4 regions of the Rhizobium sp. BR 250 genome follow, and region 4 is predicted to be linked to each of the others. Evidence: predicted binding sites of a transcription regulator. Region 4 holds the regulator's gene; each other region holds the start of a gene.
What was found. The regulator LexA, encoded in region 4, represses DNA repair genes until DNA is damaged. The targets are predictions, from matches to a motif close to TGTTCNNNNTGTGTTCNG.

Region 1: the regulator LexA is predicted to act here: its motif matches at 800-817, upstream of QD336_RS15105 (ATP-dependent helicase).
Region 2: the regulator LexA is predicted to act here: its motif matches at 1,091-1,108, upstream of ruvC (crossover junction endodeoxyribonuclease RuvC).
Region 3: the regulator LexA is predicted to act here: its motif matches at 1,169-1,186, upstream of dnaE (DNA polymerase III subunit alpha).

The regions. Positions count from the first base shown of each region.
Region 1 covers NZ_JARWKW010000008.1:226,172-228,374, forward strand. Annotated here, with positions in the region: gene QD336_RS15100 (ABC transporter ATP-binding protein) at 1-643, shown strand, start outside; gene QD336_RS15105 (ATP-dependent helicase) at 947-2,203, shown strand, end outside.
Region 2 covers NZ_JARWKW010000006.1:336,838-339,040, forward strand. Annotated here, with positions in the region: gene ruvA (Holliday junction branch migration protein RuvA) at 1-508, opposite strand, end outside; gene ruvC (crossover junction endodeoxyribonuclease RuvC) at 537-1,049, opposite strand; gene QD336_RS12630 (methyl-accepting chemotaxis protein) at 1,297-2,203, shown strand, end outside.
Region 3 covers NZ_JARWKW010000001.1:531,173-533,375, forward strand. Annotated here, with positions in the region: gene dnaE (DNA polymerase III subunit alpha) at 1-956, opposite strand, end outside; gene QD336_RS02645 (ABC transporter ATP-binding protein) at 1,493-2,176, opposite strand; gene QD336_RS02650 (lipoprotein-releasing ABC transporter permease subunit) at 2,192-2,203, opposite strand, start outside.
Region 4 covers NZ_JARWKW010000001.1:421,761-423,963, reverse strand. Annotated here, with positions in the region: gene QD336_RS02125 (glutathione S-transferase family protein) at 1-283, opposite strand, end outside; gene QD336_RS02120 (hypothetical protein) at 378-617, shown strand; gene lexA (transcriptional repressor LexA) at 713-1,435, opposite strand; gene QD336_RS02110 (TRAP transporter large permease subunit) at 1,683-2,203, opposite strand, start outside.

The sequences.
Region 1 (2,203 bases), on a different contig from region 4:
AACCCTTGGCATCGTCGGCGAGAGCGGCTGCGGCAAGTCGACCTTGCTGCGGTCGCTGGCCGGGCTGGAGGGCGGCTGGACCGGTTCGATCAGCTTTGACGGCAAACCGGTCGGCAAGACCCGCAGCCGCGATGAACTGAAACTGGCGCAGATGGTGTTTCAGGATCCCTACGGTTCTCTGCATCCACGCCACCGCATCGGCCGGGCGCTCGCCGAACCGATCCGCGCGATGGGGCTTGGCGACGGCTGGTCGAAGGTTCCCGCGGCCTTGCAACAGGTCGGCCTGCCCGCACATTTCGCCGAGCGCTTCCCGCATGAACTTTCCGGCGGCCAGCGCCAGCGCGTGGCAATCGCCCGCGCATTGATCCTCGAACCGCCGATCCTGCTGCTCGACGAGCCGACATCCGCGCTCGACGTCTCCATCCAGGCGGAAATCCTGAACCTGCTTGCCGACCAGCGCGAAGAACGCGATCTCACCTTCGTTCTCGTCAGCCACGACCTCGCGGTCATCGCCCATATGTGCGACCGCGTGCTGGTGATGCAGAACGGCGTTTTTGTCGACGAGTTGACCAAGGCCGATCTTGAAGCGGGCGTTACCCATGCGGCCTATTCAGGTGAGCTATTCGAAAGCAGTTTCCTGTAACGGTCACCCCACAACGGCCATATCGGGCGACCCATCCACGGCCGCCCGCCTTCTCACGTGGCGCGATTTGGGGATTTCGCCTGCGCGGCAGGGGACGAGCGACCTTTTGGGCCGATAAATTTCACGACCGACTGCCTTCAAACCACCGGAACAATGCGTTCAGCATTTGTTCTGGATTGCTGTTTGAGTCTTTGCTAATCATTGCGACAACAGGGCAGACAATGGCCGGAGATTCCGACGACTGCCATCTCTGAACAAGGTTCTCACCCGTGGGGACAGGCAGGTTATCTAAGGATTGCTGGCATGGCGGTTGCCTATCTGGAAAAGCTCAACGAACAGCAACGCAAGGCCGTGGAGCATGGCGTTGGGCTGGCAGAAGGACACACGGCCGGGCCGCTGCTGATCATCGCCGGGGCCGGTTCGGGCAAGACCAATACGCTCGCCCACCGTGTTGCGCATCTGATCGTGAATGGCGCCGACCCCCGCCGCATCCTGCTGATGACGTTTTCGAGGCGTGCCGCAACGGAAATGTCGCGGCGGGTCGAACGTATCTGCAAACACGTTATCGGGGCGAATTCGGCGATCATGACCGATGCGCTGGCATGGTCCGGTACGTTTCACGGCATCGGCGCACGCCTGTTGCGCATCTATGCCGAGCAGATCGGACTCAATATCGATTTCACCATCCATGACCGCGAAGACAGCGCCGACCTGATGAACCTTGTTCGGCACGAGCTGGGTTTTTCCAAGACCGAGAGCCGCTTTCCAACGAAGGGAACGTGTCTTGCCATCTATTCGCGCGTGGTGAACTCCCAGACGCCGCTAAAAGACATTCTCCGCCAGCATTATCCCTGGGTCGCCAACTGGGAGAGTGAACTTAAGGAACTGTTTGCAGCCTATGTCGAGGCCAAGCAGGTCCAGAATGTGCTCGATTACGACGATCTCCTGCTCTACTGGGCGCAGATGGTGAGCGACCCCATTCTGGCGGACGACATCGGTAACCGCTTCGACCATGTCATGGTCGACGAATATCAGGATACCAACCGGCTGCAGGCCTCGGTGCTGATGGCGTTGAAACCCGGCGGGCGCGGGCTGACCGTGGTGGGCGACGATGCACAATCGATCTATTCCTTCCGGGCCGCGACCGTGCGCAACATCCTCGATTTTCCGGCATGCTTCAGCCCGGCGGCCGATATCATCACGCTGGATCGCAACTATCGCTCCACGCAGCCGATCCTAGCCGCCGCCAATGGCGTGATCGATCTGGCGCGCGAACGCTTTACCAAGAACCTCTGGACCGAACGGCAATCGCTCGAGCGTCCGAAACTCGTGACAGTGAAGGACGAGACCGAACAGGCGAATTTCATCATCGACCAGATTCTCGCCAATCGCGAAACCGGCATGACACTGAAACAGCAGGCCGTGCTGTTCCGCACCTCCAGCCACAGCGGGCCGCTCGAAGTCGAACTCACCCGCCGCAATATCCCCTTCGTCAAATTCGGCGGTCTGAAGTTCCTGGACAGCGCCCATGTAAAAGACATGCTTGCCGTGCTGCGCTTT
Region 2 (2,203 bases), on a different contig from region 4:
AGCCGAGATTGGTGAGTGCTGAAACGGCATCCGCCACCGGCGCGGAGGCGACACCCTCTCCAAGCTCCTGCTTGAGGCCGATGGAGGCAGAGGCCTCTCCGGCAAAGGCGGGTGCCTTGTTGCGAAGCTCGGTCACGAGGCGCACCGCCACCTTGGGGCCGACGCCGGGCGCACGCGAAATCATCACCTTGTCCTGAAGCGCGATGGCATTGGCGAGTTCCGAAGGAGAAAGCGTGGACAGGACGGCCAGTGCCACTTTCGAGCCAACCCCCTGCACACTTTGCAGCAGGTTGAACCATTCCCGCTCCAGTGCCGAGAGAAAGCCGAAGAGCTTCAGTTGGTCCTCACGCACATAGGTTTCGATGAACAGCACCACCGCTTCCCCAACGGAACCGATTTTCGACAGGGTGCGCGCCGAACAATAGGCGACGTAACAGACGCCATGCACATCCACCAGCACGTAATCCGTGCCGATTTCTTCGATGCTGCCCTTTAGTTTTCCGATCATGATGCCGCCCGCTCAATGAGACTTATATTCAACCGGCCGCCAAGAGCCGCCGCATCCTGTCACCGCCGCGATTATGGGCGTGGCAGATGGCGATGGCGAGCGCGTCCGCCGCATCGTTACCCTTGAATTCGGCCTTCGGCATCAGGATTTTCAGCATCATGTGAATCTGCTGCTTTTCGCCGTGCCCGACGCCGATGACGGCCTTCTTGACCGCATTCGGCGCATATTCGAAGACCGGCAATCCGGCGCGTGCCGGAACCAGCATGGCAATGCCGCGCGCCTGGCCAAGTTTCAGCGTGGCGACAGCATCCTTGTTCACGAAGGTCTGTTCCACGGCCGCTTCGTCGGGCTGATGGCTATGCACGATATCCGCCAGCCCGTCATGCAGCTGGCAGAGCCGGGAGGCGAGGTCCATATCGCCATCCGACGTCACCGTGCCGGAAGCGACAAACCTGAGGCTGTTGCCGAGGGTGTCGATGACACCCCAGCCGGTGCGCCGCAGCCCGGGGTCGATGCCGATGATTCGAATCGTCTTTTGCATGAGCTACCTTATCTTTCCGCCCGCGACCCTGCCAGCGATAAGTGAACAAAACGACAACATTCATCAAATTTGCAGTGCAGCATTTACCTCTGCTTAAACCGCGTACCGCATTGTTCTCCACAAAATCAAAAAAGGGGAGCTGCGGACATGATGATCCGCAGCACAATAGTTTCGCCATATCAGCCGTCCGATGGCGCCATCCATGCATGGCGTAGGAACTGATCCGGCATTGGGGGCTGTATCGGCCATGCTGAACCGTTTTCATTCCATATCCACCAAGGTTCTCGTCATTTTCCTGGCGCTGATGGCGATCTCGACCGGGGCTCTCACGCTTCTCGGTTATCAGAGCAGCAGCGGCGTTCTGGAAGAACAGGCGTCGAAATCCATGGAGAGCATTCTCGTCTTCCGCGGTGACATGCTTCAGGAGCGTCTTGAACAGTTGAAGACGCAGGCGGATTCCATTGCCAAGATCGAAGCCCTGCAGATGGCTGTCGTTTCCATGCGCAGCGGCTGGGCGACCGTGCAGAAAAATTCCGGTGACGCGAAGGCAGAGTTGCAGCGCGTCTTCGTCAAGGAGAACCCCTTTGGCGACAGGGAAAAGCTGATCAAGCCGGAAAGCCCAAGCGGCTTTTATTATTCCACCCATGAAAAGACCCAGACGGATATAGCCAGTTATCTCAAGGGAACGCCGTTCAGCGACGTCCTCTTCATCGATCCCGCCGGGGCGGTCTATTATTCCTATCTGAAAGGACCGGCTTTCGGAGAAACCGTAACGTCCGGCGTCTGGACGGAAAGCGGCCTTGGCGCAGCCTTTGCGCGCGGCGCGGCGAATGCGGAAAAGGCGGTCAACGATGTGGCGCAGACCAGCTTCTCCGGGTTGCGGATCGATGCTGCGACAAAGGAGGCCGGTATTTATTTCGGCGTTCCGGTCGTCAAATTCGGCGCGTTCAAGGGCATCGTTCTTTTCCGCGTCAAGGAGGACGTTTTCGGCCAGATACTTACCAAAGGCATCGCGGCCGGCAGCTCCGAACAATCCGCCATCATATCCGCCGATGGCAAGGTTCTCGGCGTGGAAGGCGAAAAGCTGGTGAGCCTCGACCCTGTCGTCTACGGTTTCCACGGCGAAGCCCTGAACGCGGCGGGCATGACCATCG
Region 3 (2,203 bases), 110 kb from region 4:
TCGGCACGTTCGGCCGCTTCCGGATCTTCGCTGGCGCCGGTGAAACGCGGCAGGATCGGGCCGCGCTTTTTCAGCACATAGGAGCAGCGCAGCGCAATCTCGACGGTATTCTCCAGCGCTTCGGGAAGATCGGCAAACAGCGCCGTCATCTCCGCACGGCTCTTGAGGTAGTGATCGGGTGTCAGGCGGAACCGGCTGTCATCGGACACGATGGCGTTGTGCGCCACCGCCATCAGCGCATCATGTGCCTCGTAATCGGCCTTGGACGGGAAAAACGCCTCGTTGGTGGCAACAAGGGGAATGTCGTGCTCATAAGCAAGGCCAATCAGGCGCCGCTCATGGGAGCGATCGTAACCGGACTGGCGCTGCAATTCGATATAAAGCCTGTCACCGAAGAGTGACTTAAGTGCCAGCAGCCGCTCCTTCGCCTGCGCGGCGTGGCCTTCCTTCAGCGCCATATCGACAGGGCCGCCGGAAGCGCCGGTCAGCGCAATGAGGCCGGCATTGGAAGCTTCCTCCAGCCATGCGCGGGTAATGTGCACGGAATGGCTGCTGCCCTCACCGTCCAGATAGGCGCGGCTGACGAGATCCACCAGCCGCTCATACCCTTCCGCATTGGCGGCAAGGAGAACGATGGCGGGAAGTTTCTGGAGGTGACTATTGTGATTGCGGCGATCCTCCGCCGCATCCTGCATGTCGATGGACAGCTGGCAGCCAATGATGGGCTGCAGACCTTCATCCCGCGCCTTTTCGGAAAATTCCAGCGCGACGAAAAGATTGTTGGTGTCGGTAATGGCAATGGCCGGCTGGCCGTCGCCAACGGCCTTGGTCATGATTTTCTTGAGGGGCAACGCCCCCTCAAGCAGGGAGTATGCGGAATGAACCCGAAGATGGACAAAACCGGGGGTCTTCAGCGTTTCGCCAGAGGTCTCTCCACGCACAACCGTATCGCCCATATCGTCTTCCTGTCATTCTGAATCGAGGGGGCGATTTTCCGATTTCCGGCGCTTAATGTCCACCATTTTGCGGTATCCATACAGGCTTCTGCGCCGGTGTCTTCTTCACAGGGCGGTGAGGATCACCGAAAAGCTGGCAACGAAGACAGCGATGGAGGCGAAAGCGGCAACGTCACGGATGAAATCAGTCATTGGTCTCTCCTTACTCGTTATGTTCCAATTTTGTTCTCATTTTGTTCGATTGTCAACAGGGTTCTGCTGATATTCCTCTTGCTAATGCAGCAGAATCGCCTCCGGTTCCCCGATGAGGTGCAACAAGCCCCTGACTCCAAAGCGAAAAAATCCGGAGGCAAAAACACCTCCGGGTTCGGAAAAAATTCAGATGTGGAGAACAGGCATCCCTTGCAGGGTGCTGACGGGCCGACTCGCCCGCTCGACATGACCCCTTCCAGAACCGTTCCTTCCATGACGGAAGTGATCGTCTCAAATGCTGCGGACGCACGGGATGCACGAGGACCGGTCTCGTGCAATCGACGTCAGAAATCGACTATCTTGCCGTCGGCAAGTGTGACGCGTCGGTCCATGCGGGCAGCGAGTTCGTGATTGTGGGTGGCGATCAGCGCCGCGAGGCCGGACTGGCGCACCAGCGCCTCCAGCGCATCGAAAACATAATGCGCGGTTTCCGGATCGAGATTGCCGGTCGGCTCGTCGGCCAGCAGCAGGAGCGGCGCATTGGCGACGGCGCGGGCGATGGCGACGCGCTGCTGTTCGCCGCCGGAGAGTTCGGCCGGGCGATGTTCGCCGCGATGACCGACCCGCATATAGTCGAGCAGCGCGCTGGCACGCTTGCGGGCTTCCGCCTGCGTGAGACCGGCGATGAGCTGCGGCATCATCACATTTTCCACTGCCGAAAATTCCGGCAGGAGATGATGGAACTGATAAACGAAACCGATATCGCTGCGACGGATCGCGGTACGCGCTTCATCCGGCAGGCCGTTGCAGGGCGCGCCGTTGATGAAGACCTCGCCGGCATCAGGATGTTCGAGAAGCCCAGCCAGATGTAGCAACGTCGATTTGCCGGTGCCCGAAGGGGCGACCAGCGCCACCATCTCACCACTCTTCAATTCAAAATCGGCCTTGCGCAGAATGGAAAGCGATGTCTCGCCCTGACCATAGGTTCTCTCGACACCGGTAAGCCGCAGCACTGTTTTTTTTGCCATATTGCGAAGCGGTCCTTATTCGTAACG
Region 4 (2,203 bases):
CACTCGCCGCCGAGCGCGACCAGGCCCTTGCCTGCTTGTCGCTCGCCCACACACCCTGATGTCTCTCGGCAAGATACTCGGCGATCGACAGCGTTTCCCAGATCGTCACGCCCTCATCGACAAGGCAGGGCACCTTTCCGGTCGGCGAAAAGCTGGAAAATGAGACGTCTTCGCCAAAGGGAACGAGTTTTTCATCAAAGGCGATGCCGAGCGTGCGCATCAATATCCAGGGCCGCAGCGACCATGAGGAATAGTTCTTGTTGGCGATATAAAGATCGTACATGGCATGTCTCCCCGATATGACGCGCATTTCTATACCGGCAATGCGGTCCGGAATATTGCAAATAATCCATGGCTTCCATAAGCCGGATTGATGAATGGCGGCCGGGCAGGGGAAAGAATTCCACACACATCACCACCTGGAGACGACCGAAAAGGTGCGAGGCGATTGGCTGCCCATGGCTCGCGAAGAAGGGAAATGCGCCTTTTCCGCGATTGCAGCCAGCGTCATTTTGCCGTTGCGCCTGCAGCGCAACCGAAACATCAAGCGTGAAAGCTGGAATTGCTCTTCGCAGGAAACGGCATGTCGATCCGACGGATGGTGCGTCCCCTCATGAACGCGGTAAACGCGCCGTTCCTCGGACCGGCGGCCATGCATCACAAGAGACCGTCCTCTCGCCATCGCGAAAGGGACGGGCTCGATATCACCCATTCAATGGTAACGGCGGATCAGTCCCACCAGCTTGCCCTGGATCTTCACCCGGTCCGGCCCGAAAATGCGGGTTTCATAAGCGGGGTTGGCCGCTTCAAGCGCAATGGAGGCACCCTTGCGGCGGAAACGCTTCAACGTCGCTTCTTCATCATCCACCAGCGCCACGACGATATCGCCCGGATTGGCAGTGTTGCCGTTGCGGATGATGACGGTGTCGCCATCAAAAATGCCGGCCTCGATCATCGAGTCGCCTTTGACTTCCAGAGCGTAATGTTCGCCCGAACCCAGCATGTCGACCGGCACGGCCACATCATGGGTGTTGTTCTGGATCGCGGAAATCGGCACACCGGCGGCAATGCGGCCCATGACCGGCACGGTGACCGCACCGCCGAGATCGTTGGCAGGCGCCTTGGGGGCGGGGGCAGGTTCCGGCGTCTTCGGCTTGCCGAGGCTGCCTTCGATGACGCTTGGCGAAAAGCCGCGTTGCGGCCTCGCACCCGGCGTGTAGGCCTCCGGCAATTTGATCACTTCCAGCGCTCGCGCCCTGTTAGGTAGCCGGCGAATAAATCCGCGCTCCTCGAGTGCGGTGATCAGCCGGTGGATGCCGGATTTGGAGGCAAGATCGAGTGCGTCCTTCATTTCATCGAAGGAGGGCGGCACGCCGGACTCTTTCATTCTTTCATGAATGAAGAGAAGCAATTCCTGCTGTTTGCGCGTGAGCATGAGGAAAACACCCTTGAGAATCGTCGTTGAAGTCGCGAAACAAATACAGAACGAACACTATATGTTCCATATGTGTTCCGCAATCCCCTAAAATTTCGTGAAGGGTGTATCGCAGATGGTGATTTGATCGTCGAAACCGTGAACAAAGCGGATTTGATTACTTAAGCGAGGTGTCTCGAACGCCAAAACCACCGGCCGGGGAGAATCGGCCGATGGTTTCCCTTAGCGTTTTGCTGCGGGCTGAATTTCAGTAGATCGTGAGCGCAGGAATGAAGCTGACCGCGATGAGAAGCAGCATCGCCATGGTGAAGAACGGCCACAATTCCTTCGTCGTCGCGCCGAGCGGTGCTCTGGCAATGGAGGACGAGATGAACAGCGTGGTGCCGATGGGCGGAGTGTAGAGCCCGATACCCAGATTGATCACCATCATCATGCCGAGCTGTACCCGGTCGAGCCCTATCATATCGGCCAGTGGCACGAAGATCGGTCCGAGCAGCAGGATCGAAGGCGGCAGATCGAGCGGCATGCCGATGATCAGCATCAGGATGTTCATCATGAGAATGATCAGGATCGGGTTCGAAATATTCTCTGCCACCCAGGTGGCGAAATGCTGGGGTGCCTGATCGAAGGTGAGGACCCAGCCCACCGCGGCACTTCCCATGATGACCAGCATGACGACGCCGGTTGCCGAGCCTGCCTCGACGAAATTGTCGCAGAAACGCTTCCACGTCAGATCGCGATAAAAGAAGATGCTGAGCACGAGCGAAT